DNA from 3 places in the Lysinibacillus sp. NPDC094403 genome. Region 2 is predicted to be linked to each of the others. Evidence: riboswitches for the same ligand, from Rfam matches in the RefSeq annotation. Region 2 holds a riboswitch; each other region holds the start of a gene.
The links. A riboswitch is a leader RNA that binds a small molecule or an ion and turns the genes downstream of it on or off. The one in region 2 is predicted to bind S-adenosylmethionine.
Positions count from the first base shown of each region.

Region 1: linked by a shared signal. The riboswitch ahead of ACQKMV_RS21500 (Na+/H+ antiporter NhaC family protein) and the one ahead of metA (homoserine O-acetyltransferase MetA) in region 2 are both predicted to bind S-adenosylmethionine.
Region 3: linked by a shared signal. The riboswitch ahead of metK (methionine adenosyltransferase) and the one ahead of metA (homoserine O-acetyltransferase MetA) in region 2 are both predicted to bind S-adenosylmethionine.

Region 1 covers NZ_JBNNTL010000023.1:18,300-29,316, forward strand. Annotated here, with positions in the region: gene ACQKMV_RS21460 (ABC transporter ATP-binding protein) at 1-242, opposite strand, end outside; gene ACQKMV_RS21465 (ABC transporter ATP-binding protein) at 239-1,981, opposite strand; gene ACQKMV_RS21470 (VOC family protein) at 2,520-2,969, shown strand; gene crcB (fluoride efflux transporter CrcB) at 4,076-4,438, shown strand; gene ACQKMV_RS21480 (fluoride efflux transporter FluC) at 4,435-4,764, shown strand; gene ACQKMV_RS21485 (hypothetical protein) at 4,795-5,142, shown strand; gene ACQKMV_RS21490 (hypothetical protein) at 6,334-6,861, shown strand; gene ACQKMV_RS21495 (hypothetical protein) at 6,881-7,267, shown strand; SAM riboswitch class I at 7,650-7,758, shown strand; gene ACQKMV_RS21500 (Na+/H+ antiporter NhaC family protein) at 7,868-9,151, shown strand; gene ACQKMV_RS21505 (peptide-methionine (S)-S-oxide reductase) at 9,557-10,027, opposite strand; gene ACQKMV_RS21510 (hypothetical protein) at 10,274-10,612, opposite strand; gene ACQKMV_RS21515 (MFS transporter) at 10,790-11,017, opposite strand, start outside.
Region 2 covers NZ_JBNNTL010000002.1:306,489-317,505, reverse strand. Annotated here, with positions in the region: gene ACQKMV_RS05820 (spore germination protein) at 1-954, shown strand, start outside; gene ACQKMV_RS05815 (Ger(x)C family spore germination protein) at 969-2,168, shown strand; gene ACQKMV_RS05810 (hypothetical protein) at 2,172-2,405, shown strand; gene ACQKMV_RS05805 (GerAB/ArcD/ProY family transporter) at 2,445-4,013, shown strand; gene ACQKMV_RS05800 (hypothetical protein) at 4,202-4,519, shown strand; partial or broken gene ACQKMV_RS05795 (spore germination protein) at 4,547-5,115, shown strand; gene ACQKMV_RS05790 (endospore germination permease) at 5,316-7,526, shown strand; gene metA (homoserine O-acetyltransferase MetA) at 7,607-8,542, opposite strand; SAM riboswitch class I at 8,695-8,805, opposite strand; gene ACQKMV_RS05780 (hypothetical protein) at 9,111-9,635, opposite strand; gene ACQKMV_RS05775 (hypothetical protein) at 9,785-10,120, opposite strand; gene ACQKMV_RS05770 (hypothetical protein) at 10,284-10,889, opposite strand; gene ACQKMV_RS05765 (hypothetical protein) at 10,904-11,017, opposite strand, start outside.
Region 3 covers NZ_JBNNTL010000015.1:74,063-85,079, forward strand. Annotated here, with positions in the region: gene ACQKMV_RS18695 (alpha/beta hydrolase) at 1-139, opposite strand, end outside; gene ACQKMV_RS18700 (gamma carbonic anhydrase family protein) at 276-797, shown strand; gene metK (methionine adenosyltransferase) at 959-2,155, opposite strand; SAM riboswitch class I at 2,635-2,752, opposite strand; gene pckA (phosphoenolpyruvate carboxykinase (ATP)) at 3,329-4,915, shown strand; gene ACQKMV_RS18715 (alpha/beta hydrolase) at 5,486-6,442, shown strand; gene ACQKMV_RS18720 (alpha/beta hydrolase family protein) at 6,624-7,400, opposite strand; gene ACQKMV_RS18725 (NUDIX domain-containing protein) at 7,384-7,851, opposite strand; gene ACQKMV_RS18730 (transposase) at 8,359-8,676, opposite strand; gene ytzI (YtzI protein) at 8,815-8,961, shown strand; gene ACQKMV_RS18740 (hypothetical protein) at 9,032-9,193, shown strand; gene yidD (membrane protein insertion efficiency factor YidD) at 9,190-9,423, shown strand; gene ACQKMV_RS18750 (metal ABC transporter solute-binding protein, Zn/Mn family) at 9,532-10,521, shown strand; gene ACQKMV_RS18755 (transglutaminase domain-containing protein) at 10,484-11,017, opposite strand, start outside.

The DNA of each region.
Region 1 (11,017 bases), on a different contig from region 2:
TAGATATACATAAAATAGCGTAAAACAGCTGTAGCTATTGCTAAAAGTAAATAGACAAGTAATAGCCAGGTGATTGGTTTTAATTCAATGCGGCCAACTGTCATGTAATTATCAATGATATGCTTCGCAATAAACGGCCCAACAAGCTCCGTAAAGACGGCGATTGTTAAGAAAAATAGTCCAAGTAGTATCGGTTTTTTAAAATACATTGCATAGCGTGTTAAACGTTGACTCGTACTCATGAGGCACCTCCTTCTAGCTGCTGACGGTCAAATTGCTCTTTATACCATCCTTGTTGTGAAAGAAGCTGCTCATGTGTTCCCTGCTCTACAATTTGGCCTTCATCTAGCACGATAATTAAATTGGCGTGCTGAATTCCTGATAAACGATGCGTAGTAATAATCGTCGTTTTGTCTTGTCGCTCTCGCTGTATATTTTCAATAATTCGTGCCTCTGTTTTGGCATCTACAGCAGAAAGCGAGTCATCAAGCATTAAGATTTCAGGGTCTTTAATAAGAGCACGCGCAATGGAAACACGTTGCTTTTGACCACCTGAAAGAGATACTCCCTTTTCACCAACAAGTGTCTCAAGGCCCATTGGTAAATTTTTTAAATCCTTTTCAAAGTATGCTGCACGAATCGCCTGGTGCAATTCAGCCTGTGTAGCATCTTCTTTCCCAAATAAAATATTTTCACGAATGGTACGTGAGAATAGAACATGATCCTGTGGAACATAACCAATCCAGTCGAGTAACTGTTCCTTCGTTTGTGCAGTAATATCTACTCCATCAATCGATAGCTGTCCTTCGCCGATTGGATACTCGCGTAATAATTGTCGCAGGAAGGTCGTTTTTCCCGCTCCTGTTTTACCAACAATTCCAAGTGTTTGCCCCTTTTTCAACGACAGCGAAATTTCCTGGAGGTTTTTTACCTGACTCATCGGATATTGGAATGTTAAATCATCAAAGCCAATCGCATTCGGTGTCGCAATCGTTCGTGGATTCGAAATATTCCGAACATCCGCCTCATAGTTTAGCGTTTCTTGTACACGATCAAGAGAAGCGTTACCTTGCTGCATCACATTTATAAGTTCCCCAATTGCAAATATTGGCCAAACTGCTAGCCCCAAGTAAACATTGAACGTTACAAGCTGCCCAACTGTCATAGCCTCAGTTGAGACTAAATGAGCACCATAGCCAAGCGCTACGACATAACTAATCCCAGTACCGACCTTTGTAATCGGTCCAAATAAGGCGTTAATTTTTGCGGTATGCATATTTTTTTCATACACAATCTCGCTCATCTCCGCAAAATTTGTTTCGTCCTTTTTTTCTTGTACGTATGCCCGTACAACTCGCACACCTGCAACCGACTCTAGAACACTATCATTCAACTCTCCAAAAGCATCCTGCGCCTTCATATAGCGTTCATGTACAATTTTCCCTAAATATTGAATAAGGATGGCCATGATCGGCACTGGCAGCATTGCAAAAAAAGTAAGCTTCCACGAAATCATAATACCCATGGCAAAAATAATAAAGCCCATATAGATTGTGGAATCAATCAATGTCATAATCCCGAATCCAGCAGTCAACGACACTGCGTTTAAATCATTTGTCGCACGTGCCATTAAATCTCCGGTACGGTTTTTCTCATAAAACGTCGGTGTCATGCGCAAAAAATGCTGCATAAGGTTTCGACGTAAAATTTTCTCTAGGTTAATGGCCCCTTCAAATAATCTGAATTGCCACACAAAATTAAGGACATAGCCCCCAATCATGATACACACAAAAATCAAAATATACTTCGTTAAAAGGGCTGATGTCATTTCCCCAGCAGTCAATATATCAATAATTGACCCTAGTAAATACGGTGGAACAACTTCTAAGCCGCTCGCAACCATTAGTAGCACGACCGCTATTGTATATTGTTTCCAGTATTTCTTAAAAAACCAGCTTAATTTACTTAAAACATCAAACATACTTTATAACCTTCTTTCTCTAGTGCTGTTAAAGCTTTGCTACCCACTATCCATAAATTTCTTGATGAAAATCATTTTTTGTACTTTGTTTCGCATACACATGCACTCCCTTTTTATGATCACTACAACCCTTTTTTGCAACAAAAAAGACACATACCCAAAAAAAGAGCATGTGTCTTTTCATAAAAGGCCAGGAGTTACCCATGCCCTTTATTTGCAACGCAAAATAAAAAGTTAGAAGACATGGACAATGTATGCAGTTGTGATTTGAAATGATACTGGTAAAATTAACATCGTCATGCCCTCCTTTACTTAAGATTGTTATAGTGTTATTGAAGATTATCACACTTTAGAAATATTTGTCAACCAACTCACTGTTATTTTTTACGTTTTTCAGGAAATAATTAACGCTTTAAAGTAACGAATTGCTAAATTTACAATCTAGAAACAAGAAGTAAATCCAGAAATTTAGAATTAAATACTACGACAACTTTTTATATTGACTTTAACGCGACGTAAACCTTTATGGTTAGTTTGTATGAACCTAAAGGAGGAAGAAAACATGCATGAATTTTATCAAATGCCATTATTCGTAAAGCTAAAAGTAAGAGATATAGAAAAGTCAAAGGAATGGTATGGAAACGTACTAAATTTCAATTCTGTATTTGATTTTCCAGATGCTAACGGAATAACTTCAATGACACATTTGAGAGGAACAAAGTACCAAGATTTGATGTTATTACAGGCTGCAGAAGTCAACACCTCTGACTCAGTCATTATTAATTTATTCTCCAGTGATATTTACAGTATTTATCAAGCAGCACTGGATAATAAAACGAAGATCATTCAACAACCGACAGTTCAACCATGGAATGCAAAAGAATTAACTTTAGAAGATCCAGATGGTTATGTTTATACAGTAACTGAAAGCGTTGATTCTAATAAAGACTTTGGTACTGTTATTGACAATGTTAAAGATCAATTATAGCTTCCACTATTTCAGCGGATGTTTGGACACTTGCTGAAAAGTTCTGGAAGGCCCTAGCGAACAAAGCCAGTTCGATAGGATCCAAATCGATTTATCGGAACAATCTTGAGATTTATCGGAACAAATTTTTGATTTATCGGAACAATTCCACGATTTATAGGAACAAGTTCAAGATTTATCGGAACAATTCTGTGATTTGTCGCCTAACTTTAATTTATTGCTCAACTTTTTTAACTTATCGCCTAACTTTTTTAATTTATCAACCAACTTTTTAAATTTATCAACCAACTTTTTAAATTTATCAACCAACTTTCTAAATTTATCAACTAACTTTAATTTATCGCCCACTTCACAAAAAAAACAAAGAACCGCTAACCGTTGCGAGCCAGAAAAGGGAGTTGAGTCCAAGCAGCAACCTGTAATCTAACTAGACTTACCCCTCTTGGAAAACAAGTGCAAAGAATGTTTCCTGATTTCCATTAAGGGTGTAAAAATGCATCCATCTTTGCTTACTCCAACAACTATCGGTGTACTAGTAATATGCCAATGCCACAAACTCCGTCCTTAGCAAGTTGAATATAAGAGACACTAACACTAAGCTGAAACGTCGTTTACTGTTTTGAATTTTACGGTGTGCTTTCTAAGCTCCCAGCCCTATAACAATAATAATAATTATTTAGTAATTTATTATTTAGTAATTAATTATTAATTAGTAGTGACGGTTTTTCCGCTAGCGGGTTTTCCCCTCATGGATTTTCCGTCAACGGATTAACCGTTATCGGATTTTCAGTCAACGGTGTAATTAGTGTTTGAATCCTAATAATTATGCCTCCTTGTTAATTATATACATATTAAGAGATGATATAGGGACATTAACTACGACGTATTTTGGCAGAAATTATAAGAATCTTAATCGACGATATTATAAAATAATATTCAAGAAGTCAAAATAAACTATAGAACGAAAACATTTGAACCAAAGTTGGTAAAACAGTATAAGCTATAATGTTTGGGCTCACTTTGATATTTTTGAACTGAAACATATCTAAAATAATTATCACGTGATACACTTTTCCATATAGACATTTTAATAAGGAGTCTTTACGTTGAAATCATTTTTAGCTGTTGGGATTGGCGGATTTTTGGGTGCCATCTGTCGATATATCCTCGGTTTAGCACTTTCGAATAACGGTGGTTTTCCATTTGCGACACTTTGCATAAACTTAATCGGTTGCTTTTGTTTAGCATGGCTATTTACTACGTTTACAAAGCGTACGCCTGTTATTTTAGGAATTGGGACTGGCTTTTTTGGAGCCTTTACGACCTTTTCGACTTTTTCTTTAGAAACGCTATTACTTTTGCAGGATAGTAAGTGGCTACAAGCTGTTCTTTATATTTTAATGAGTGTTTTTGGCGGTTTAGCTTGTGCATGGCTAGGATTTAAGCTAGCAAAGGGGCGCATCGTATGATAGTTATTGGTATCGGTGGATTTTTGGGTGCACTAACGAGATTTTATCTAGGAAAATTGATTGTCCATACATACCCATGGGCAACATTTTTGATCAATATAACGGGTTCTTTTGCTCTTGGCTTTCTATTTGCATTACATCCAAGTGATTGGATTTGGCATTTTATAGGGCTTGGTTTTTTAGGAGCTTATACGACTTTTTCAACATTCGGTTTTGAATGTTTGACGCTTTTGGAGCAGAAAAAATGGAGACAAGTAATTGTTTATATAAGCACTACAGTTTTATTTGGTTTACTTTTTGCTGCACTTGGCTTTTTCCTTGTGTAGCAGCATTTTTAAGAAGCTAGAGGTGATTTTTTGACACAGCCATCCATTGAACAATTACAAGCACTCGAAGCTGAAATTGAACAAACACTTTATACTTTAATCGACCTAGAACTAGAAGAAAACTTTCCAGAAATGAATACACGCTTTGCACAATTACTTGCAAAGGTACAGGCTGCACAGTTAATTGATTATAAGCTTGATGTCCTCGTTGATCCTCAAGCATTTGCAACAGAAACTTGTATTCTACTGCAAAGTTTAATAGAGGCAAAGAATAGACCACATAAAAGGCAACGACTTCTAACACACCGTATGATTCTAAAAATATGGCTGCGTAAAAATCAACGCTTTATGACGGAATTTTTACCACAAATGTTTTAGGCGCCTTTCTCAAGGGCGTCTCTTTTTAAAGTTGCAATTGCTGCAACACTTCCTTTATTTCCCCCTTCAATTGATCAATTATACCAAGCAAAAATTTAAGAATAATTAATGATGCCATCTATCAGGTACAGGGAGAAATTTATTTTACCAAAGAGCGCGATCTTCTGAAAAAAAGATTAGCAAAACTGACTTTAGATTATTGAAGAGAGCATCTATCGAAATACACCTTGGTATTTCAATCCATAACCTTTTGTATGCAACTAATCATTATTTAACCTCCTTCTTCTTCTACTTGTTATAGCGATGCTGATGAAGTTACGGCTAACTCTACATTCACACACATGAGTAATAATTACTTGCTCCATTTTTTCATTAAATATTTCTGCTTTGTAGCTATTCTCAAAGTGAACCACCCTCTATTAACTCAACTAACAACCTGTCCGTTCTGCAATACTTCAAGATCTATTCCTCAGCGATTGTCACACACATCGATACTTACCGTGTTAGAAATCAAAGTTTTGATTTTCTGACTTTTATCAATTTTTGTTCAATTTATGCCAAAACTTGATTTTAAAACTTTTATAGACTGGTAGCACAAGGTTCTCTATAGGACTTTATAAGGACTTTAATACCTCTATTTAGATGTAGAAATCTAGTTTTTACTAGGCTTCTTTTCTTTCTTATAAGGATTATCTGTGATTTCAAACTCCAAGAAGAGTGTTTTTTCTGAATTTTATCAATTTTTGTTCAATTATCAACGAAAGTTGATTTTGAAACTTTTGTAGCTAATGGTATGGTACTAACAAAATCAAAAAGGAGGGAGCATAATTATGAAAACATCTGAAGAAACCAACTAAGCATATTTATTCAATGCTTAGACAATATGGGAGGATTAGTATCATAAACATCTTATAAAATTGTTACTGCTTTTCTATTGAGTAATAGATTTATAGCATTAGTATAACTGCATTGTTACGTTGGTTGTTGGTCACTCTCATTTGTCATGAAATTTGATTGTGAAATCTATTTATATTAATTCAATTTGATTTACCACATCACTTTAGGTTCATAGGTTATTTGTATAAATATAATGCAATCTAACATGAAAACCTATGTTTTGATTTCCGTATTTCACCAAAACGAATATTATATAAACTATTTAAAAATAACCAAAGAAAAGGATGGTATTTTATGTTCAAGAAATCTATAGTAGCTTTATCTTCTGGAGTTCTAACTGCATCAGTCCTATTTCCATTTGGAGGAACAAACTATGCTAAGGCTAGTGAAATAGAAAATCCACCACAAGTTACTGAAAGTTTAGCAACGACATTAACGATAATTGAGTATGATTTCAGTAGTAATGTGTTACCATTAGATGGTACACAATTAAATGAAAATGAAAACGAAGATAAAAATGAAATTCAATCACGTGGTATTAAAAAGTGGATTACTACTCAGGCACTTAAAGGAACTGCTAAAGCTCTACGTAGTGGTGGTTCGGTTATTAATACTGTGGCTTCACAATTAACAAAGTCGGAAGCTAAAATATTCACTAAACATACAAATACAATCGCCAATGCATTAGAAGATTTAGTTAGACGCGGGGACGTAGTTGAAGATGCTATTATGGATACAGTGGCATCAGCATTAATGAATGTTGGTGTAAAATCATCGACTGCTAGAACTATCGCTAATATTTTTACATTCTTTGCATTTTAATTTAGGAGGTTAAGTAATAATGTCGTTATCATCAGAAGAAAGAATTTCACAACTTGAAAAAAGAGTAGAAAAACATTCTTTTCAAATTAGAATACTGCAAAAATTAGCAGCTAATTATGATATGTTTGGTGTGTTTGACCAAATATTAGCCTACGATTTAGGAGAAGACGAATTCAACGAACTTCAAAATTTGACTAGAATGTACGAGGAAAAACTTGATAATAACGAGGTTATCACTCTAGAGGAATTCACCTCCAAATTCACTAATATTATAGATAGAAGTGGATTGTTACAAAATAGATCTCAATCAGAGGTTAATACATTTATTAAACTTTGGTTGAATGGTCCTACTGGTGGCATAGGGTTCTCAAAAGGACTTTATGAGTACTTTAATACCTCTAATTAAATGCAGAAGTCTAGTTTTACTAGGCTTCTTAGCCATACTACAACTCTTTAAACTCCATTCCCCACCAATCGCACCACCTAAATATCTGACGCGTTAATTGTTCAAAACACTAATTTATTGTTCAAGTAGCTTCCTATTGTAATTAAGAAGATTCATATTTAGATATGCGTGGTCTTACCTCGAAAATCAAATTAAAAAATGACCCTCTCCATTCTCCACCAATACGCTCAAATCCCAATACCCATAATTTAACACTTTACTCTTTGGTCGCCTTAACGCTGACTTTTCCGAGAGTTTTTTATACTTTGTTTAAAAATATGTTGCAAATATTGAATTTTTATTTTATTCTAATACTATTGTGAAAAAAATATAATATTTTTGCTTCTTATCAAGAGAGATGGAGGGACTGGCCCGATGATATCTCGGCAGCGGAACTTAGTGATTTAAGTTACTGTGCCAAATCCAGCAAGCAATGGCTTGATAGATAAGAGGAGTGTTTTATAGATATAAGGCCTCTTCTTGTTGTTTCAAGATGAGGTCTTTTTTATGTAAAAAAATGGGCAAAGGTCGTGTCCCTTTTTAATTTTTGGAGGTAGAACAATGAAGAAAGAGAATCCATGGGCGCTGATCCCATTTGTTGTTTTTTTAATTTTATTTATTGGTTCAGGAGTTATTACAGGTGATTTTTATGCCTTTCCTGTCATTGTAGCCATCGCCATTTCGGGCGCTGTGGCTCTGGCGATGAATCGAAAAGAATCGTTTTCGCGAAAGGTTGATATTTTTTGCAAAGGCGCAGGAAATTTAAATGTCATGCTGATGGTTGTTATTTTTCTCTTGGCTGGGGCCTTTTCAGAGGTAGCAAAAGGTATGGGGGCAGTGGACTCCACTGTTAACTTTGCTTTGTCGGTCATTCCGGAAAACCTGCTTGTCGTAGGCTTGTTCATCATTGCCTGCTTTATCTCCCTATCAATGGGTACATCGGTAGGAACAATTGTTGCACTGGCGCCAATTGGAGTTGGGATAAGCGAGCATACAGAGTTTTCCATGGCTTTAGTAATGGCGGCGATTGTTGGCGGTTCGATGTTTGGCGATAATTTATCCTTTATTTCAGATACAACAATTACTGCCGTTCGTTCACAAGGCGCACAAATGAAGGATAAATTTAAGGTGAATTTTTGGATTGTGTTGCCGGCAGCTATTGTAACGAGCATTATTTTAGGGTTAATCACAATGGGTGAAACGACAGCACAAGTAGAGCATTTAAGCTATAGTTGGGTAAAAATTGTTCCCTATGTGTTAGTTATTATTTTTGCGTTAGTTGGAATGAATGTTTTCCTTGTTCTAGCATTTGGGATTGTTCTCGCCGGGGCTGTTGGTTTAGCAGATGGTAGCTATCATTTAATGAACCTTTTGCAAAAGATTGGCGAAGGAATGTCAGGCATGTATGAAATGGCATTTCTTGCGATATTAATAGCTGGAATGGTGGAGATTATTAAGTTTAACGGAGGAATTGACTTTCTGCTTCACCTTGCGACACGAAGAATAAAATCGAAAAAGGGTGCTGAATTTGGGATTGCTGGCCTTGTGGGCCTAACTAATTTATCTACAGCCAATAATACGATAGCTATTTTAATTGCTGGTCCACTTGCAAAAAATATTGCTGAACAGTATGAGATTGAGCCAAGAAAGTCCGCAAGTATATTAGATATTTTCTCTTGTACGATTCAAGGCCTTCTACCATACGGAGCCCAATTCCTAGCAGCCGCAAGCGTAGCTGGAATATCGCCAGTGAGCATGCTACAATACTCTTTCTATCCAATCCTTATAGGAATCTGCGGGAGCATCGCGATCCTCATCGGATACCCTGCAAAAAAGAAAGCCTGAATTTCACCACTATCAATTATACTTCGGCATAATTGCGTCTGGATAGGCTTTGTGCTTAGGCTAACATCCTATGCGAACTCCTTTCCGATTCAGTGATATCCGCCGTCATTTTACATTGAAATATTCCAATCGTTTTGAGAAAAATAATTAAAACGATTGGATTTTTTATTGGCTGTTTTCTTATAGATTGTTGCTGTTAATACACAAAGACCAAGTTGATTCTACGCATTTAGTAGATTAACTTGGTCTTTAGTAAATCCTTCTTTAGTTTAATAAGAACAGAGATGCTAATTAAACAATCGCGCCCGAACGTTGAAAATGATTAAACAGTTCTGTTCCCCTTATAATATGGTAAAGCATTTCTGAAAACTATAGATCCCATAAACCATCTTTTAATAATCTCCCCTACTTATACTTACTTAATATTTCTTCTGGAATATGACAATAATCATTTGGACATCTAGCTAACCTATCTTGATGTTCTTCTGCACTTCTTATATAGTTTGTAAGAGGTAATACTTCAACAACAATAAGGTCGTAATCATTTCTCTCACAAAGAAACGCCTTTGCCTCTTCTAAGTGTTCAGGATTTTCACTATATACTCCTGTTCTGTATTTCTCGCCAACATCCTGTCCTTGTTTATTCAAACTGTATGGGTCAATGATTTCAAATAAATACCCCATTAATTCCCTGATTGTTACAACTGTCGGATCAAATCCTGTTTTTACACATTCGGCATAACCATCATAATCACCCTCAAGTGTATGACTTGTTCCATTAGCTCTTCCTGCTTCTGTAAACTTAACCCCAGGTAAAGTTTTTATAAAAGCTTGTACTCCCCATAAACATCCACCTGCAAAATATACTACTTCCATATTGACTCTCCTCTTTGTTTTAAAAAATTCATTCCAAGTAAATTGGAGGAAAAAAATGTAATTACTAAGTCTACTACACATTAAAATAATGACAAATTTTATTATTCCACATTATGACCCGATTGTTGAACACAAATCAAACAATGCTCTTCAACTAACTTGCACCGTTAGTACAATAATAAAAAAGAGCTGTCTAAGCAGCTCAACGTTCTTCAAGTAAAGCACCCGTTTGCTCAAGAAGTAAAGTTATTTTTCTCCATATTTTCCACTTCTAATTGCTTTTCGATACTTTCCATCTTCCTCAATAGCTATTGCTTCATCCGTATTAATGCCTTTTATCGAATAATACTTAGTCCCCTTTTTGTACTTGTTTGAAAAGTTTCCAGGGTAAGTCCCTTCCTTGTCCGAATGTTTGGTAACTTGACCAATCTCTTCATTTATTTCATTTACATACTCTTCGCTAATTTCATAAATATATCCATCCCAAATAACAAATGATGAATTCCAGTCAGCACTTGAAGAACAGCCTGCAATAACCTGAATAGAAAATATAAATATACTGAAAATAGAATGTTTAACCTTCACAATTTCACCCCTTTAATTTCGATATTCAAGTCTCATTCTTGAACAAACCTGCTCCGTTAATTGAAATAGCAACAACCTTTAAGAAAACAGCCTTTTTATTTGAGGCTATTCATTTTACAGATGCTTATTTAGAAAAAATTTAAACTATCAGATATAGTCAATACTTAAAAATTACAATTACACTTTCTCGTTATTTAACTCGTAACGTCTATATTTGACCATAAATACAATTCCAAGAATTGGTCCAATCGCTAATATTGTAAAGACCCACTCCCAACCAATGATCCTCTGTATAATAGGGATTAGATTTATAGAAAATATAGTAAGGAGGAAGCCAATACACATTTGAAAAGTAAGGGCTGTACCTACATAATCAACTTCGGCTATTTCTGAAACTGCTGCAGA
Region 2 (11,017 bases):
TATTTAAATGACATTGCGAACGACAAAATAGTAGCAGAGGTTCTTGCTCGATTAGATCGTATTAATATTGATGGTATTTTAGAAAGTGGCTACATCGAAGATTTTATTCAAGATTCTAAATTCACGATTTTCCCTACCGTTTATAATTCTGAACGGCCTGATGTTATTGCTGGTGAACTATTAGACGGAAAAATTGCAATTCTAGTCGACGGTTCACCGTTTGTCCTAGTTGTACCAGCTCTCTTTACATCCTTTTTACAATCAGCTGAAGATTATTATCAACATTGGATGATTAGTTCTCTTGTACGCCTATTGAGGTTTTTGGGAATAAGCCTAGCTTTGGTGGCACCATCGCTATATGTAGCTATCACCACCTTCCATCAAGAAATGCTACCAACTCCTATGCTGATAAGTGTTGCATCTCAACGAGAAGGAGTCCCCTTCCCTGCCATAGTCGAGGCATTCATCATGGAGTTAGCCTTTGAGGTGTTAAGAGAAGCAGGTCTTCGAATGCCAAGAACCATTGGACCAGCCGTATCCATCGTTGGAACATTAGTTATCGGTCAAGCTGCCGTAGAGGCTGGAATTGTATCAGCCGTAATGGTTATTATTGTGGCATTAACAGCCATTTGTAGCTTCCTGTTCCCTTCTTACGGCTTATCTAATACAGTTCGTGCTCTTCGTTTCCCATTAATGATTTTAGCTTCAATACTTGGATTGTTTGGTTTAATGTTTGGCCTTATGATCATCGTTCTACACTTATGCAGCTTACGAACTTTTGGTGTTCCATATTTAAGTCCATTCGGCCCATTAATTCTAAAGGATCAAAAAGACGCACTAGTGTTGTTCCCTCGTAGAGCTTTATTGACTCGACCACGCTTAATTAGTAAAAAAAATACTGTCAGGGGTCATAAATATTTCAATACGAAAAAAAGGAATCAAACGAATGTGTAAACGAGGAATGAACCATGTCAAAATTTAAGGCAATATGTTTACTAATGATTCTTACTTTACTTTTAAGTGGTTGCTGGAGTAAGCGTGAACTCAATGAATTAGCGATTGTCGCGGCATTAGGAATAGATAAAGTTGATAATGAATATGAAATAACTGTTCAAGTTGTGGATCCTGGTGAAATTTCCTCAAGACAGCCTTCTTCAGGACGATCACCAGCTATTACCTATCATTCAAAAGGTGCAACGATCTTTGAGGCAATTAGAAAAATGACAACAGTAACAGCTCGAAAACTTTATTTTTCTCATCTTCAAATAGTTGTGCTCGGCAACAAATTGGCAGAAGAAGGAATTAACGAATCGTTAGATTTGATTTCAAGAGATCATGAATTCAGAAATGATTTCGATGTCATCGTTGCCCATGAAGCGACTGCCGATGAAGTATTAAATGTATTAACACCTATCGAAAAAGTACCAGCTAATAAATTACTAAATTCTCTTAAAACGTCAGAGAAAACTTGGGGTACAACTGAATCCATTAAAATTGATGAATTAATCAATACTATAAATAATAAAACGACAAGTGTAGTCATTTCTGCCATTGAAATAGAAGGGAATAAAAAAGTTGGAATGGAGCAAACGAATGTTAAACGATCGAAATCTCCTGTGCTATTGAAGTATAAGGGCTTAGCTGTTTTTAAAAAAGGTAAACTCCTTGGGATTTTAACGGAAGATGAGAGTAGAAGCCTAAGTTTTTTAAGGGACAAATTACAAAGTACAATTGAAATTCTTGCTTGCCCTAAAGGAGATACGTTAGCAACAGAGATTACGCACTCAAAGACGAAAATAAAAGGTAAATTTGAAAATGGAGCTCCCAAAATCAATGTTTCTATAGATGTTGACCAAAATGTCGGAGAAGTTCAATGTAAAATAGACCTTACGAAAGAAAAATCGATTCACGTCATAAATAAAAAAACAGAAGAACTTATTGAAAAACAAATCGAAGAAACAATCCGTTCAGTTCAGCAAAATTACCGAGTTGATATTTTTGGTTTTGGTGAAGTACTTCATCGTACAAATCCTAAAGAGTGGAAAAAAATTAAAAAAGACTGGCTAACCATATTTCAAGAACTACCAGTGAAAGTTGAAGTACATGTCAACACACAAGGAGTAGGAACGATGGAAAACTCATTAGTTAGTAAGACGAAGGGAGAATAAGCCATGATTATGACGATATTCATACTAATAATTTCTGCTGTGATTGCCGTTGCCTTCATTCCAAAATTAAAAAAAAATAAAGAAACGAAAACGATCGTTATTTTTTCGATTTTTTTATTAATCGGCACTGCATTAAATATTGGCGTCTCATTAAGGCTAAAAATTCCGAGCCCTCTAGACTTGGTTACCTTTATTTTTTCACCAATTAAAGATTTAATTGTCTCCCTGACAAAATAATAAGGAACTTAATGTTAAGAGATAAGGGGTATCGTTCATATGGAAAAAGAAATAATTAGTTCAAAACAATTTATGATCATTACCCTTCTCTTTTCAATAGGGACAGCCATTTTAATTATCCCTGCTAGTATAACAAGTGAATCAAAACAAGATGCATGGATTGCAGCGATCATTGGTGTCGTTTTAAGTTCACCCTTAGTAAAGCTTCTAGTTACTTTAGGAAAACGGACACCTACCCTTACATTTGTAGAGGCTAATGAAAAGATATTAGGTCGTTTTTTCGGAAAATTTACTTCGATTGGCTTTATTTTTCTATCCTTACTATCTGCAAGTGATTTATTATTTATCATTGGCATTTTCATGAGAACAGAAGTTATGCCAGAAACACCAACGAGGGCCTTTGCTTTTCTATTCTGTATTATCATTACTTATGCAGCATTTCTAGGAATTGAAGTTTTTGCCCGTTCTGCAGAAATTCTATTCCCTATGTTTATTTTAATTTTTGTTCTTTTTGTAGTTTGTATTTCACCATCCATCCATATTGAAAATTTACAGCCCATAATGGAAGCTCCAGCAAAATCATTATTCTTTAGTATTATTCGATTTATGAGTCTTTTCTCATTCCCGCTTGTCATACTATTAATGATTTTCCCTTCTGTTGTTAATGTCCATCAATCAGCACAAAAAGGTTTTTACGTTGGCAATATTCTTGGTGGGATTGTCTTAATTGCTATCATCACACTGTCTATCCTTGTCCTAGGTCCGGCAAATACTGCTTCTAGGACATTTCCCAGCTATTCATTAGCTCAAAGAATTTCAATCGGGAATTTTTTGCAGCGTATTGAAGTTATTATGGCAACAATGTGGATAATATCAATTTATATAAAAACTTTTATGTATTTTTACGCTGCGGTCATCGGCTTCTCACAAATATGTAAAATTAACAATCATCGACCGCTCATTTTTCCACTCGGAATGATTATCCTTGGACTTTCACAAATTGTTCATCCTAGTATCATTCATATGAGTATATACGACAGAGATATCTTTCCAATTTTTTCATTCATTTTCGCGATTTTATTACCACTAGTCTTACTACTTGTCGCGAAGATTCGCAAAATTAACGGTAATCAAGGAAATAATACTAATAGTAATTGTAATACACAGAATGAAAGTGGTAGTAATAACGGAAATGATACACAAGGTGCAAGTAGCAATAATAACGTTAATTCTTCACAGAGTAATAGTAGTAGCAATGGTGGAAATGCTACACAAAGTGAAAGTAGTAGTAATAACGTTAATTCTACTCAAAGTGATAGTAGTAGCACTAGCAGTAATACTATAGAAAATGAAAGTAATAGTAATAACGAAAACAATTCTACTCAAAATGAAAGGAGCAACATTGCCGGAAACGCTACACAAGGTGAAAGTAGCAGTAATAACGTTAATTCTACTCAAAGTGATAGTAGCAGCAATAGCGATAATCCTTCACCGAACAAAAGTGATAACGCTTCAAGCAATACTACAAGAATGATAGCGATACCGGCAATACTCCAAACAGTGATAAAAATAAAGATTCTCCAGAAAATTAACAGCATAGTGGCATAAAAAATGATGAACCTGATCATTTCATGGTCATCATTTTTTCTATACATTTGCTCTTGAAAATTAATCAATTATGCATGCCTCAGCATAATGCGTCCGGAAGAAGTTATATGAATTCAATTCCAACCTTGGTTTATCTTCTCTCAAAGTTGTACATTCTATAGTTATGTAAATCTTGAGGAGGAATGAGCATGTCTATTTCTAAAATTGCTGATACCTCCCAAAACAACGACCAACTGTATAGTTCGCTTTCTCAAAATTTGAAGATAATTAAAAACACACTCGGGAATAGCAATGAGCTTTTCATACGAGAAATTACCGTTGGAAAAGCTGAAATATATGCTTTCGCGATCAACTATGTAGATGGCTTAACCGATAAGATAAGCATTTCTGAATCTGTGATTGATAAACTAATGCTTGCTATTGAGGCAAGTCATGAGACAGAAACAGTTAAGATTATTCGCTATTTAAGAGATTCTTATTTAACAGTCGGCGATGTTAATTTTTGAATGGTGATACGGTCATTTTATTAGATGTTTGTCCTAGTTGTACCGGCACTATTTATATCCTTTTTACAATCTGCTGAGCCTTTTGGTTTTTTTTGGAATTAACCTAGCTTTGGTGGCACCATCTCTTTACGTAGCTATCACCATATTTCATCAAGAAATACTACCAACTCCTATGCTGGTTAGTGTTGCATCTCAACGAGAAGGAGTCCCCTTCCCTGCCATAGTCGAGGCGCTCATCATGGAGTTAGTCTTCGAGATGTTAAAAGAAGCAGGTCTTCGAATGCCAGGAACCATTGGACCAGCCGTATCCATCGTTGGAACATTAGTAACGGACAAGCTGCCGTAGAGTAATGATTTTAACTTCAATACTTGGATTGTTAGGTTTAATGTTTGGCCATATGATCATCGTTCTACACTTATGCAGCTTACGAATTTTTGGTGTTCCATATATAAGTCCATTCGGCCCATTAATTCTAAAGGATCAAAAAGACGCACTAGTGTTGTTCCCTCGTAGAGCTTTATTGACTCGACTACGCTTAATAAGTCAAAAAAATACTGTCAGGATCATAATTCAAAAAAAGGAATCAAACGAATGATTCCAAAATTTTGAAAAACATAGAAACAAAAACGATTGTTTTTTTCGATTTTTTTATTGATCGGCGTTGCATTATAAGAATCAAAATTCCGAGCCCTCTTGACTTGATTACCTTTATTTTTTCACCAATTAAAGATTTAATTGTCTCCCTGACAAAATAATAAGGCAACTTTATGTATAGAAAGAAGGGGTATCGTTCATATGGAAAAAGAAATAATTAGTTCAAGACAATTTATGATCATTACCCTTCTCTTTTCCATTGGTACAACCATTTTAATTATCCCTGCAAGTTTAACAAGTGAAGCAAAGCAAGATGCATGGATTTCAGCGATCATTGGTGTCGTTTTAAGTTTCCCCGTAATAAAGCTTTTCATTGCTTTTGGAAATAGAACACCTACCCTTACTTTTGTAGCGGCTAATGAAAAGATATTAGGTCGTTTTTTTGGAAAATTTACTGCGATTGGCTTTATTATTATTTGCTTACTTTCTGCTGGTGAATTATTATACATCATTGGAATTTTCATGAAAACATCAGTTATGCCTGAAACACCTACGATGGCCTTTGCTTTTCTCTTCAGTATTATCATTATTTATGCTGCATATCTAGGAATTGAAGTTTTTGCCCGTTCTGCAGAAATACTATGTCCAATATTTATTTTAATTTTTATTTTATTTGTAGCTTGTATTTCACCATCCATCCATATTGAAAATTTACAGCCAATAATGGAAACATCAAAAAAATCATTATTCTTTGGTATGATTCGATTTATAAGTCTTTTTTCATTCCCGCTTGCCGTATTATTAACGATTTTTCCTTCCGCAGTTAACGTCCAAAAATCTGCACAAAAGGGTTTTTATATTGGCACAATTTTTGGAGGGATTGTCTTAATTACAATCATTACACTGTGTATCCTTGTCCTGGGTCCGGCAAATACAGCTTCTAGGACATTTCCAAGCTATTCATTAGCTCAAAGAATTTCAATCGGGAATTTTTTGCAGCGTATTGAAGTTATAATGGCAGCCATGTGGATTATATCAATTTATATTAGAACTTTTATGTATTTTTACGCTGCGGTTATCGGTATTCGAGAACTATTCAAAATTAAAAATCATCGACCGCTCATTTTTCCACTTGGCATGATTATCCTTGGACTTTCACAAATTGTTCATCCTAATATCATTCATTCAGATATTTACAATAGAGAAACTTGGCCTATGTATTCCTTCGTTTTCATGATTTTATTACCATTAGTTTTATTACTTGTCGCGAAGATTCGCAAAATCAATGGGAATCAAGGAAATGCTTCACAGTGTGTAAGTAGTAGTAATAACGAAAATGCTTCACAGAATGCAAACAACGGTAATAGTGAAAATGCTTCACAAAGCGCTAGTAGTAGTAATAACCAAAATGCTTCTCAGAATGCAAGTAACAGTAATAGCGAAAATGCTTCTCAGAATGCAAGCAGCAATTGCGAAAATGCCTCGCAAAGTGATAGTAATGGTAATAACGAAAATGCTTCGCAGAGTGCAAGCAACGGTAATAACGCAAATGCTTCACAAAGTGGAAGTAACGGTAATTGCGAAAATGCCTCGCAAAGTGCTAGTAATGGAAATAACGAAAATGCTTCGCAGAGTACAAGCAACGGTAATAACGAAAATGCTTCACAATGTGCAAGTAACAGTAATAATGAAAATTCTTCACAGAATGCAAGCAACAGTAATATCGAAAATGCTTCTCAGAATGCAAGTAATAGTAATAACCAAAATGCTTCACAGAATGCAAGCAGCAATAATAGCGAAAATGCCTCGCAATGTGCAAGTAGTAACAATAACGAAAATTCTACACAAAGTGCAAGTAGCAGTAATAACGAAAATGCTTCACTAAGTGCAAGCACCAATAATAACCAAAATGCTTCACAGAATACAAGCAGCAATAATAACCAAAATGCTTCACAGAATACAAGCAGCAATAATAACCAAAATGCTTCACAGAATGCAAGTAATAGTAATAACCAAAATGCTTCACAGAATGCAAGTAATAGTAATAACCAAAATGCTTCACAGAATACAAGCAGCAATAATAACGAAAATGCTTCACAATGTGCAAGTAGTAACAATAACCAAAATGCTTCACAGAATGCAAGCAGCAATAATAGCGAAAATGCCTCACAATGTTCAAGTAGTAACAATAACCAAAATGCTTCACAGAATATAAGCAGCAATAATAGCGAAAATGCCTCACAGAGTGCAAGTAGTAGCAATAAAGAAAATACCTCACAAAGTGAAAGTATCAGCAATAACGAAAATGCTTCTCAAAGTGCAAGCAGTAATAGTGAAAATGCTACACAGAATGATGGCGATACCGGCAATATTCCAAACAGTGATAAAAATAAAAATTCCCCAGAAAATTAACAGCATAATGGAGTTAAAAAATGATGACCCTGAAATGTTCAAGGTCATCATTTTTCCTTTACAATTGCTATTGAATAACATTAAATATGATATTCAATCTCATCAACGAAATCCCATTCATATGGTGTTTCTTGGTAAACATAGTAGTTCAACCAATTCGAGAATAATAAATGTGTATGGGCACGCCACGAATTAATCGGTTCATTTGCTGGATTATCATGTGGGAAGTAATTCACTGGTACTTCAATATCTAATCCTTTCGCAACGTCACGACTATATTCATCTGCTAAAGTTGTCGCATCATATTCAAGATGGCCGGTAATCATAATGTTTTTATTGTCCTTAGATTGCACAATGAAAACACCAGCATCTTCTGAATAAGATAGTAATCGTAAATCAGGATGGTTGCGTACTTCGTCGATTGATACAGATGTGTAACGTGAATGTGGGGCTGTAAATAAATCACTAAAGCCACGTACTAAATCCACTGTTAAATCAGTAATAACATGAGAATATACACCCGAGCATTTAGCAGAAAGCTCAATTTTCCCGATGCCGTAATGATGGTATAACGCTGCCTGTGCACCCCAACATATATGTAAAACCGATGTTACGTTTTGCTTAGACCAATCCATAATTTCTGAAATTTCCTGCCAGTAGTTCACGTCTTCGAACGCCATTTTTTCTACTGGTGCACCTGTAATAATCATGCCATCATAGCGGCGATGACGTATTTGATTGAAGGTCGTGTAAAATAATTGCAAATGTGATTTACTGACATTTTTCGATTCATGCGTAGCTGTATTTAAAAATGTAATATTAACTTGTAACGGTGTATTACCTAATAAACGAAGTAATTGTAGCTCTGTTTTTTCTTTTTCAGGCATCAAATTTAAAATTAATATATTTAACGGACGAATTTGTTGAGTTTTTGCTCTGTCCTCTTCCATTACGAAGATTTTTTCCTCCCGTAAATGTTCTCCAGCTGGTAAGTTTTTCGGAATATTAATTGGCATCTTGCATTCCCCTCTCTTTTATTTCTCTCTGTTAAAATCACTTAGTGCCTTAGTTTCAACGCACAGGCCCTGCGCCAAGCTCATAAGTCTTAAAATTAAAAAATCCCCCTCATTCCTATGAGATAGAATGAGGGGGATTTTTACCACGTTCACTCTTATCTCTCAAAGGACAAATCCTTTGCTGGAATTAGCACCTTTCTAACTTTCGTTAGAGGTTGCTGAAGCGTCATCGGGCCAAATCCCTCAACTTCTCTTGATAAGATTATTTAATTAAAAAGAATTGTATCATGAACAATTAAGAATATCAATAATACATAGAATATTTTGTTATTAATCATGCATGTTCTACTATGAATTGATGAACACTATTCTTGACGCAAACCATGTTTACACTATGAAATATTAAATGTGATTCTTAATTGCTTTAATTTTGGGAGTAATACATTTACCTATTAGTTTATTCCACTTCTTATGAAATCTATGTAATTTTTATTATAACTCATACTTCTGAAAAAAAGAAGTGTATAGCATTTACAAATAAAAAAAGAGGGAAATCATCCCTCTATAGTCAGTACTTCTCTTCCATAAGTTCTGCTCTTCTTACTACTGCCATATTGCCTTGTCCTTGAATATAGTTATTTTTAGGGATATACGCAGATACTCTTATATAGAATTCATCAATTAATAATACTTTGTATATCTTTTGGAATTCCTCTCTATCGAAATACAGATACCACGAATCAGAAGAATCTCCATCAAAAGGTGTTAATTGTACACAAAAATAAGACTTTTCGTTAGTATATCCATAATTATAATAATCACATATTTCAGCAGTTCCACTTAAGAAGAAATCTTTGCTTAAATTATTTGCTAAATCATATTGAACATCTTTACCAGTTAAGTCAAGCATATATCTATCCTTAAATTTTTCATTTGGATCAGGTTCTTTATATACAGTAGCATATTGTTGACCAGAAGCTATCTCTTCTTGAGTAGGTTTATATTCTTCTACAGTTTTCTCTTCTTTACCACACGCTGATAGCAATAAGACAGAACACAGTATCGTAAATATCCATAATTTATTAAATCTCATAATTACACCCCATATTATCTATTGTAGTTATATATTACCATAGTTGGATATAACACGAAATATCTTTCTTTATGGGCGTGTGAAATTGCAAATAAAAAAAGAGGGAAATTCCCCTCCTAAATATTACTTACGATAGTATTTTATCACAATCATTCTTTTTCCTCTTGATTAATTTTCCATTTAATAAATGTTTCTGTGTCTTTTTCATCTACTTTTCCATCATAATTCCAATCATTAGGAATATTTGGCTCAACATCTATATTTTTTACACAAGCATTAATTAAAAACAATAGTAACAGAGCAACTAACGCTACTTTCCACCAACCTAAAAAATATCCTTTATCATCACTAGTATCATCATCTTTATTTAGTTCTAAATTCTGTTCGTTGTTTTGTTTTTTATTTTTATCAGATAAATTAGCAAGTCCTATACAACCAAATACTATCAATAATACTATTATTACTATTGTAGAAATTACCACCATTTATAAGTCACCCCGAATACACATATAATAGGTTCATTTTACCATAATTACCTAATGTAACAATATCAGAGTTGCGTTTTTTATGTATATAACTTAAATTATGTGCGTGTGAAAATTGATATGGTAGCGTACAAAATAAAAAGTTAGGGGTATCCGCTTCTTGTCAATACTTTTCTAATCTTATTCGAATTAATCCTTGCTTGCTGTAATCTACATTAATAATACGATACTTTTTATCATATATAGTTATATCCTCATATGTGTCCTCATTTAATTTAAAATATGTCTTTGCAGCATCATTATCACGTACTGTAATTTCATAAATTGGTTTATTTAGATTAACCGCTTCATTATTTGTTATTGAGAAATCTTTATATTTTAAAATACAAGGAATATAACCTTTTAACACTTCTCTTTCCTCATATACTGGACGTCCTAAATGGTCATATCCAATTAATACTTTCTCTATTACATACCATGGAACGGAATAGTTACAATACTCTAATGTAGCTTTATACTTTCCTCCTCTAGTTTCCAATACATCAGATGTAACTAGATAAATGTTATCGCTATTCTCCTTAATCTTAGTATAATCACCACAATGGAATAAACTTAATGAATGAATATGATACGATGAATTAGGACTGAACGTAGCATTACTTATTACTGCATTAATAGTAAATGGATCATCTTCATAAAAGTTAAATTTATATGGCTCATGAATTGTTTTAATCGTATCTTGGATTATTTTATCATCAAATATTTTCATAATTTAATTTCTCCTTAATTGTAAAATAGGAAAGTATTAGAATTATTACTATCAATTTTAATCTGTCTTATTTTATTATCTAACTGGTCAATCCGCTTCATAATAGTATCGCTAAATTCAGAAACGGT
Region 3 (11,017 bases), on a different contig from region 2:
GTAAATCACCCATGACTATGTGGAAGCCTTCCAATCTAAGTTTTTCTATAAGCCATGCATACCATCGGTGATTTTCATATGCACCATGAAGAATAGCAACCACAGCCTTTGCTTGTCCATCAGCTTCCCATTTCCACATTTCACATAGTCCTCCTAAAAAAATAATTACACAATGATTATATCGGAATATCTAGCACATTTTAATTTTATATTTCCATCAAGTTGCGTATTTGATACGATAATATTACATCATAGAAAGAAAAGAGGCGATCCTCATGATCTATCCATTTAAAGGTAAAACACCCAATATCGATCCATCTGTTTTTATTGCCGATTATGCAACCGTTACTGGTGACGTTACAATAGGTGCTGAAACTACAATTTGGTTTAATACAGTTATTCGAGGAGATGTATCACCTACAATTATCGGAAAAAGAGTTAGTATTCAAGACCTCTGTTGCTTACATCAAAGCCCTAAATATCCACTTATTATTGAAGATGAAGTAACAGTCGGACATCAAGTAACTTTACATAGCTGTACGATTCGTAAAAAAGCCTTAATAGGTATGGGCTCTATAGTATTAGACGGAGCGGAGATTGGAGAGGGTGCATTCATTGGGGCCGGTAGTCTTGTACCTCCAGGCAAAGTCATTCCTCCAAATAGCTTAGCATTAGGTCGTCCCGCAAAGGTTGTAAGAAAATTAAATGATGAAGATATAGAAGATATGGAACGCATCATACGTGAATATGTAGAAAAAGGGCAATACTATAAATCTCTTCAAACAGAAAATAAATAGCTATATCAACAGCTCCACGTTTGCTTGGACAACCGAGCCATACATATTAGGAGCTTTTTTTCGATAAAAAAAGTGAAAGGGGCTATTAGAATGTTGAGCCCCTTTCTGTAATAATATTTTAAAATATTTTTTCAGCTACTTTATTACTTTAGCTAGATAGTTTATAAACCTGCTTTTTCTTTTAATGCGTCAGCTTTGTCTGTTTGTTCCCAAGGTACATTTAAGTCTGTACGACCGAAGTGACCATATGCTGCAGTTTGCTTATAAATAGGGCGACGAAGGTTAAGCATTTTAATAATCCCTGCTGGGCGTAGATCAAACAGCTCGCGTACCCATTTTACAATTTCACTTTCCTTCACTTTTCCTGTCCCAAATGTATCGACAGCAATGGATACAGGTTGAGCAACACCAATCGCATAAGCTAGTTGTACTTCAGCTCGATCTGCTAAGCCAGCTGCTACAATATTTTTTGCTACATAGCGTGCTGCATATGCCGCTGAACGGTCCACCTTAGTTGCGTCTTTACCAGAGAAAGCACCTCCACCATGACGCGCATACCCACCGTATGTATCAACGATGATTTTACGTCCAGTTAGACCAGCATCCCCTTTTGGACCACCAATTACAAATCGGCCAGTTGGGTTGATGAAATATTTAGTATTGGCATCTAGTAATTCACTTGGAACTACTGGGGCAATAACGAATTCTTTTAAGTCTGCTTGAATTTGTTCAAGTGTAGCTTCTTCATCATGCTGTGTTGAAATTACAATTGTATCAACGCGTACTGGTACATTGTTTTCATCATATTCAATCGTTACTTGCGTTTTTCCGTCCGGACGTAAATATGCTAGTTCGCCAGATTTACGCACTTCCGTTAAACGACGAGCCAATTTATGCGCTAAACTAATTGGTAATGGCATAAGCTCTGGCGTTTCGTTACATGCATAGCCGAACATTAAGCCTTGGTCACCTGCGCCAATTGCTTCAATATCTGCGTCAGTCATAGAGCCTTCACGCGCCTCTAATGCTTGGTCAACACCTTGAGCAATATCTGGTGATTGCTCGCCAATAGCAACAAGTACAGCTAGGTTTTCAGCATCAAAGCCATATTTTCCGCGTGTATAACCGATTTCTGCTACAGTATCACGAACGATACCTTTAATATCTACATATGTAGAAGTAGTAATTTCTCCTGCTACTAATACTAAGCCTGTTGTTACTGTTGTTTCACACGCTACACGTGCGTTTGGATCTTCTGCTAAAATAGCATCTAAAATGGCATCCGAGATTTGATCACAAATTTTGTCTGGATGTCCTTCTGTTACACTCTCTGATGTAAATAGTCGACGGTTTGTCATTTGATTTTCCTCCTATTACTTTAACAAATAATATTTGCGAATTAATACGGTACTCATTACCCATGTTCAAGTCCGCTCCTAAGGATTGAACTCTCAAGCCGTTGTTGCTGTCGCTACGTTCGCACTACGCTTTCGCACAGAAAAAACATTTGTTGCTGTCGCTACGTTCGCACTACGCTTTCGCACAGAAAAAAACATTTGTTGCTGTCGCTACGTTTGCACTACGCTTTCGCACAGAAAAAAACATTTGTTGCTGTCGCTACGTTTGCACTACGCTTTCGCACAGAAAAAACATTTGTTGCTGTCGCTACGTTTGTACTAATAAACAGCTCTGCTTTTAACACGAGGATTTCGAAAGATCCGTCATTTTAATAAGGAAAGGACTATATATACCTTTGCATTCGTTTTTGACAATAAAAAAATCCTTTTCTCACGCTTACTTAACATGAGGAAAGGAATAATGACTTCGTAACCTTTCACTCTTATCGTTCAAGGGGTGTCCCTTGCATCAGGTTGGCACCAGCGCATGTCGTGAAATAGTTCATGCAGGTTGCCGGGTTTCACAGGGCCTGACCCTCCACCAGCTCGGGATAAGAGTATCCGTTCAATATCTCATAATACGTAAAAGGTCGAACGTTGTCAAATATTTTTAATGTATCTTATTAAGTAAGTATGGGAGAAACTAATTTGGATTATGCTGTAAATTGAAACAAAATAATCCCTATTCTCCACCTCACATCATGTGTTAACATATGTGTGACCCTTTACAGCACATTTTGTAGCGAAAGCAAAGCGTCAGCTCCGGAAGACCATCAGTACATGTGGTGGATGAATATGATTGTAGCCCCTTTTCAGTAGGCGACAAGCTCCAATTGATAATAAAACTAGCTAAACTTCACATCCTGTGCGAACCTCATGTTATCCAAAGGCTTCTAAAAGCAATTTTGCTGTGTCGAAAGTGATTGTAAAATCACTTAATAATAAATAGGGTAAAAAGCATTATCAAAACGAATCAATTTACTTTTTGTCGTTTTCTTGAAAAGTAATAAAATCGCAAAAATAATTTCTGAATTAGTATAGATTATTTAAGCAATTGTGTTATACTATTTTTGAAATTAAGAAAATCTCCCTCAGACTCTAGGGAATACTATAAAAAAGGATGGTATTTAATCGATGAATTCAGTAGAAATTGCAAACGAACTGAAGGAATTATTAAGCGGCGGTAACATTAATGTTCAACTTTCAGTACCACAATTAGCTGAAAAAGCTACATCTCGTGGTGAAGCTATGTTAACAGTAGATGGCGCAGTTCGTGCAGAAACTGGCAAATACACTGGTCGTTCACCTAAAGATAAATATACGGTAGAAGAAGAAAGCACAAAGGACAAAATTGACTGGGGAAAAGTTAACCAACCAATTTCTTCTGAAGTGTTCGATAACTTATATGTAAAAGTAGTAAAATATTTAAAAGAACGTGACGAATTATTCGTATTCAAAGGCTTTGCTGGTGCTGACAAAGATTCACAATTAAGCATCCAAGTAATCAATGAATATGCTTGGCACAATCTTTTCGCTCATCAATTATTTATCCGTCCAACTAAAGAAGAATTAGCTTCTCATGTTGCTGACTTCACAGTTATCTCAGCTCCTAACTTTAAAGCAGACCCTGCTGTTGATGGCACTGCTTCTGAAACATTCATCATTGTATCACTTGAAAAGAAAATTATCCTAATCGGTGGTACTGAATACGCTGGTGAAATCAAAAAATCTATTTTCGGTATTATGAACTACTTATTACCACAACAAGGCATCCTTTCAATGCACTGCTCAGCAAACGTTGGTGAAGCTGGTGATGTTGCATTATTCTTCGGTTTATCTGGTACTGGTAAAACTACTTTATCAGCTGATCCTGACCGTAAGCTTATCGGTGACGATGAACACGGTTGGTCTGATAACGGTGTATTCAACATTGAGGGCGGTTGTTATGCAAAAACAATTAACCTTTCTGCTGAAAAAGAACCAGAAATCTACAACGCAATCCGCTTCGGTTCTGTTCTAGAAAACGTAGCAGTTGATCCAGAAACTCGAGTTTGTGACTATGACGATGGTTCATTAACAGAAAATACACGTGTCGCTTATCCAATTCAATACATTGAAAATATTGTTGATCCATCTGTTGCAGGTCACCCAAAAACAATCATCTTCTTAACGGCTGATGCATTTGGTGTATTACCTCCAATCAGTAAATTAACAAAAGAGCAAGCAATGTACCACTTCCTAAGCGGTTTCACATCTAAACTTGCTGGTACAGAACGTGGAGTAACAGAGCCAGAACCAGTATTCTCAACTTGCTTCGGTTCTCCATTCCTTCCACTTCCAGCAACAGTTTATGCTGAAATGTTAGGTCAAAAAATTGACGAGCATGGTGCACAAGTATACTTAGTGAACACTGGTTGGACTGGTGGCGAATATGGTACTGGTAGCCGTATGAAACTTTCTTACACTCGTACAATGGTACGTGCTGCAATTGATGGAAAATTAGCTGATGTTGAAACAATTCAAGATTCAGTATTCGGTTTAAACATTCCAACTTCTATTGAAGGTGTACCAACAGAAGTGCTTAACCCTCGTGATGCATGGACAGACAAAGCTGCTTATGATGCTAAAGCTGCTGAACTTGCTGGCTTATTCAACAAAAACTTCGAGAAATTCTCAAATGTTTCTGAAGCCATCACTAAACTTGGCGGTCCATTAAAATAAAGCAAAGGGAACGATTTAATAGTCGTTCCCTTTTTTGTATTGAAAAAGAAAATTTTTGTAAATATATAGCTCTTTAAATGAGGGTGATTTCCATTCTAGACTACTCGCTATCCTATGTATCTAGCCACTTCTTCTGCTTTGTGTTTTGCTAACTCTTCGATTTCGCACACAAAACAGTACCGTTTTATCACTATTAATTAGAGTAGCATGCCAGAAGATACATGCCGAGTGAAAGGATTGATTGGAGCGGAGACTGGGCGACTCCTTGGGGATCACAGCGTCACAGATGAGACCCTGGAGCGAGCAACGCGAGTGAAGCGGCTCATCGGACGCCCCCAGGAAGCTCTGCTCTGCGCGAAAGCGAAGCGTCAGCGGCAAAGCGCCCAGTCGGAGCGGAAATCAATCTCTCATTTTTGCCGAAGAGCCACACTAAATTATTAGCATTTCGACAACATTCAAAGGGAACGATTCAAGTCGTTCCCTTTTTTATATCCCCTTATTTTGAAAAGTCCACTTTTCATATTGTTAACTTTGTGTATAATTCATAATAGTAGTTTTAGGGGGATACATATGAAAAGAAAGTACAAAGTGATTATTACCATTGTCAGTCTTCTATTAGTATTGTTTGTTGGGGCTGGATTTTTTGCAGGGAATTATTTTTATAACTTCGCATTAAATCCTAATACTGATAAATCAGAAGTCTTTAATGCTCCGCACAATTCTATTGCTGTTAGTCCTAAGGATGCTAAAGAAAAAGAAGAGAGTGAGAAGTGGTTTAAAGAGAATTATGAGGATTCTTATATACAGTCTTTCGATAATTTGAAATTACATGCTTATACGCTTAAAAATACAAACGAAACAAATAAATGGGCAATTGTTTTCCACGGATATTCATCTGATGGCTCACAAATGACAAAGTACGCTAAGCATTTTTATGATACAGGCTACAACGTTCTCGTACCTGATGCAAGGGCTCACGGAAAAAGTGACGGTGACTATATTGGTATGGGCTGGCATGATCGACTTGATGTAGTCTCTTGGATTAATAATATTATCAGTTCTGATAAAAACGCTGAAATTGTTTTGTATGGTGTTTCCATGGGTGGTGCTACAGTGATGATGGCCTCAGGAGAAGATCTACCTGACAATGTTAAGGCTATTATTGAGGATTGTGGTTATTCCTCAGTTTGGGATGAATTCTCCTATCAATTGAAAGCACTCTTTAATTTACCTGAATTTCCTATTATGCAATTCTCTTCAATTGTTACGAAGTTAAGAGCTGACTTTACGCTTGGTGAAGCTAATACTGTCGAGCAAGTAGCAAAATCAAAAACGCCGATGCTATTCATTCATGGAAGTAATGATACATTTGTTCCCTCTGATATGCTTAATGAAGTATATGAGGCTGCCAATGTACCGAAGGAGAAATTGATAGTTGAAGGTGCTGGGCATGGTAATGCTGAAAGTGTTGCTGGAGATACTTATTGGGAAACTATTAATAACTTTTTAGCAAAATATATAGAGTAAATATCCTTAATTTTTGCTACCGCTCAGGTGTCTACCCAAAGCACCTGAGCGGTTCTTTGTCCTACCCGAGCAGTTTTCCCACTGACCCGAGCAATTCTGAGGTCTACCCCGCGTTAATATCTTTTTGATTCCAAAGAGTTTCTACATTAGAATCGTTGAATGGAAAGACAGCTTGAATACCTTATTGTCGTTTCATCCATTCGCAAAGTGCATGTACTGTCTCTCTATTTTTGGCCGGTGGATACTGATGAGCGTAGCGGTGATCATACCATGTCTCATATGTTTTATTGGCATCCTTTAAATAAAATTCTAACTGTCTTGCATGTTCAATATCTACATTTTCATCAAGATAGCCATGAATAATAAGTATTGGAGCTGTAATGTGCTCTACCTCAAATAGTGGTGTTCGAGCATCATAAGCCTCTGGTACACGATTAGGCGTCCCTCCTATAACACGCTTCATCATACGGCGCATATCTGACCGCTCCCAATATGTAGCTGTTGCATCAGATACTCCTGCCCATGTTACAACAGAGGTGATATCTCTACGTAATATCGCCGTCCAAAGTGCCATAATACCACCACGTGAAAAACCAAAGACATGAATATTATCATTACAAAACTGTTTTAGCACGTCTACAGCGTATACAGCGTCATAACGATCCGCTCCAGCAAACTCATCTCGTCCTTCTCCACCTCGATTGCCACGGTAATACGGGGCGAAAACGATAAAGCCTTGAGCTGCAAACTGTGCGACACGCGAAGGTCTAACCATGCCAATGCTTTGCATGCCTCCCCGTAAATATAAAAAGCCATCATATGTACCTTCTGCTTTAGGCTCCGCTAATAATCCCTTCACACGTAGTCCCTGTGACATATAAGTAATTTCGGTTAAACGTATAGCTGGATTCGGCGAAGGATAGGCACGCTTTTTTACGATATCACCATTGTTTGTCACGATGTTTCAACTCCTCCAGCATTTTCTTCATACCCTCATCCCTCATATGAAAACTCAAGTTAGGATGCTGAGCAAATTCTTCATCTGTTAACCAAAGCATGCCTGACGTTTCTAAATCAAATTCTATGTCCTCTTGACCTACAAACTGTGCGGTAAAGACCGTTTTACAAAATAAGATGTCATCATGAACGGCGTATTCTGCAAACCATTTAAGATTTTTCACATGAACACCAGTCTCCTCAAATACTTCCCTAACTGCTGCCTGCTCTAATGTTTCTCCAGGTTCTTGCTTGCCACCTGGGACCTCTACACCACGACGTTTATGAATCGTACATAACCACTTATTTTCATGCTTTAATAAAACAAGTACATGCTTAGGCTCAATGTCCAATTCGCCTCTTATAAAACTTAAATCCACTTGTAAACCATTTAAATCTGTAAATGAGAACATGCTCTTCAACCCCTTATTTATATTGTTAAAGTCTTATTTCATGCAATGAGTCGAATCAATTACTAAAATATATTGGCATTCTTCAGCATTTGTGATGATCTTTTATTTCACTATAGTGTAATCATATAGCTACAATCAACAAATAAAATCACTAATATTCAACTCCTGAAGTGTAAATATATTGTCATTAGGACCATTAATCGGTGCGATCGAGGATTTTAACAGGGAGCGATACCGCATTCAATACTATATTTATTCAATTGTAAGCAACTACAGCGCAACAAATTTTGAAACTTCTCTACTTGGATGAGCTCATCTTTTATAACAATGGTTAATCCATCAAAATCATAGCTGTTCAGTTTGCCAAATTAGTGAATTGGAAAATAGGAAATTAACTTTTGTAGGCATTGGAACCCTTAGTAGTTTTCAAAATTAGCTTTCATTAACATTATCGTTTCTTCAATAAAAAAAGGGTCACTGAAAGTTTTTTTCAGTGACCCTCTATTTTTATACACGTTTGTTGAAGTAAGGAAGCTGTTCTACAAATGCCTTCGTATCATCATCCCCATACTCATGAACAAGTGCATAGATTTTTTTTAATCGCAAATCAATTTCATCATTTTCTCTATCAAGATGATATTGTATATATGGCAATTGCGCACGCCATGCATTCGAAATTTCTAACATCTGCATTTGCTGAAAAATCTTTTCAAAGACATCTAATGCTTGTCGATCTATATTGAGTTCAAAGTTCCACGGTCCTGCATATGGATTTGTATAATACGTTCTATTGGCAAGTGAAAAGTATACACGCTGACGCTCCATCTCTACAAAACACTCCTTTTACCATAGTATGGTGATAAAAGTGTTGTTTTATTCGCTGGAATGTCAAACTTCCTTCACAACTAAGTAAGATTATCTAATTTATAATAGATATGATGAATAAGGAACGGAGTGAATGCCATGAGTTTAATCACACTCTTAATTGTAGCAGCAATCATTGTTATTTTAATAACTGTCGCGACTATTATCAGTGTCAATCGTGCGTATGCTTTTAAACATACAGTTGATGAAAAACCTCAGCAGAGCTTTCATCAAGACGATGACTAGTTCAATTTGTACATTTTTTCATGAAATTCTTTTATAATATTATTAACGAATAGAATTTGGAGTGAACGCAATGGGAGTACCATTACCTATAATCATTATGATCGCAATGATGATGCTTATGTTTGGCGTTTCTGTCATTGTCCTGTTGAAGAAAAAAAGTAATTTCTTTACACAAACTATCGATGCTAAGCCTAAGCAGATTAACGATCAACAAAAGGATAAACAAATATGAAATATCCCTTTATATGGCTCATTAAGTTTTACAGAAAATTCATATCACCAATGACGCCGCCATCCTGCCGCTTCTACCCTACATGCTCCTCCTATGGGCTTGAAGCTTTTCAAAAACACGGTGCCATTAAAGGATTCTATTTAACGATTAAACGTATATCAAAATGCCAACCATTCCATTCTGGAGGCTTTGATCCTGTGCCTGAAAAATGGCCTTCGAAAAAGAAATAATTTTCGAGGGTCATTTTTTCTTGTACTTTTTTCAGATGTGCGTTATCATAGAAACTGTTCTAAAAATCAAATCGTAACGATTACTATTTGAAAGAGGTATACTACAAGATGAAAAAAATATTTTTATTATGTTTAGTTGCAGTTCTTGCCCTATTCACGGCTGCCTGCGGAGATAAAACATCCACATCTAAACAGTCAGAAAAAAAGGATAAATTAACAATTTACACAACTGTCTATCCATTAAGTTATTTTGCACAACGAATTGGTGGCGATTTTGTAAAGGTTTCTTCTATTTACCCTGCTGGCGCCAATGAACACACATTTGAGCCAACACAAAAAGATATGATGAAATTAGCAGATGCTGATATATTTTTCTATATCGGTTTAGGGTTAGAGGGCTTTGTTGAAAATGCCAAAAAGACCCTAGCTAATGAAGATGTAACAATGGTGGCAACTGCAGATCAGGTTTCAGATGAAAAATTAGCTATGAGCACCGGTCACACACATGATGATGAAGAGGATGCTCATCATGATCATGAAGACGGACATGGTGATCATGAACATGGTAATGTAGATCCACATGTTTGGCTATCACCAACTATCAGTCAAGACTTAGCACTTTCCATTAAAAACAATCTAGTTAAAAAAATGCCAGAACAAGAAGCTACATTTACAGCTAACTACGAGGCATTGGTAAAAGAACTACAGGATTTAGACAATGAATATAAAGCAATGGCTGATAAAGCGCAAGAGAAGACGTTCTTCGTATCACATGCAGCATTTGGCTATATCGCAGGTCAATACGGCTTAAAGCAAATTCCAATAGCCGGTCTAAATTCACAAAATGAGCCTTCTCAAAAAGAACTTACGGCGATTGTTGATAAAGCAAATGAGTTGCATATTCACTACATTTTATTCGAGCAAAATGTTTCTTCTAAATTAGCCGAGGTTATCCAAAAAGAAGTTGGAGCAAAGTCTCTTGTCCTGCATAATTTAAGTGTTTTAACAGCAGATGACGTGAAGAATGATGAAACTTACTTCACCCTTATGAAGAGAAATATTAAAACTTTAGATACCGCATTAAACACTCAAAAATAAATGAGTAAGGAGGTGCCCCGAAAATCGTTTGGGACACCTCCTTTATTATGACGTACTTTTCTTGTGGCATTCGTTTTTCCATTCTATAAACACTTATTAGCCCATTTCTCTTATGCAAATCATTTTGTATTATATTTCGATTAGCCTTTACTTGGGCTACATTACTTTCTAAAATGATTGGTTCCCATTCATTTAAATTCAACTGAACAGGATTATCGCTTTTTTTACCTTTCAAAAGCTTTGTAGGCTGTACTATTAATTGCTTTACCATTTGTTTATTTTTACTTAAAATAGATAGCCCTTTATCAAAGTTAAAATAACTATCCAATATTGGTTTTGTAAGAGCATCAACCTTACTCTTTTTTTGTAAATCAATATAGGCTTCACTTGTAGCAGCTGGGAAACTTGTATAGTCCCAAGAGTGATCCTGTGCTAATTGGCGATCAGACACTAAAAAATAATTATAACGTACCTCACCTTTACGATCAGGCAATGG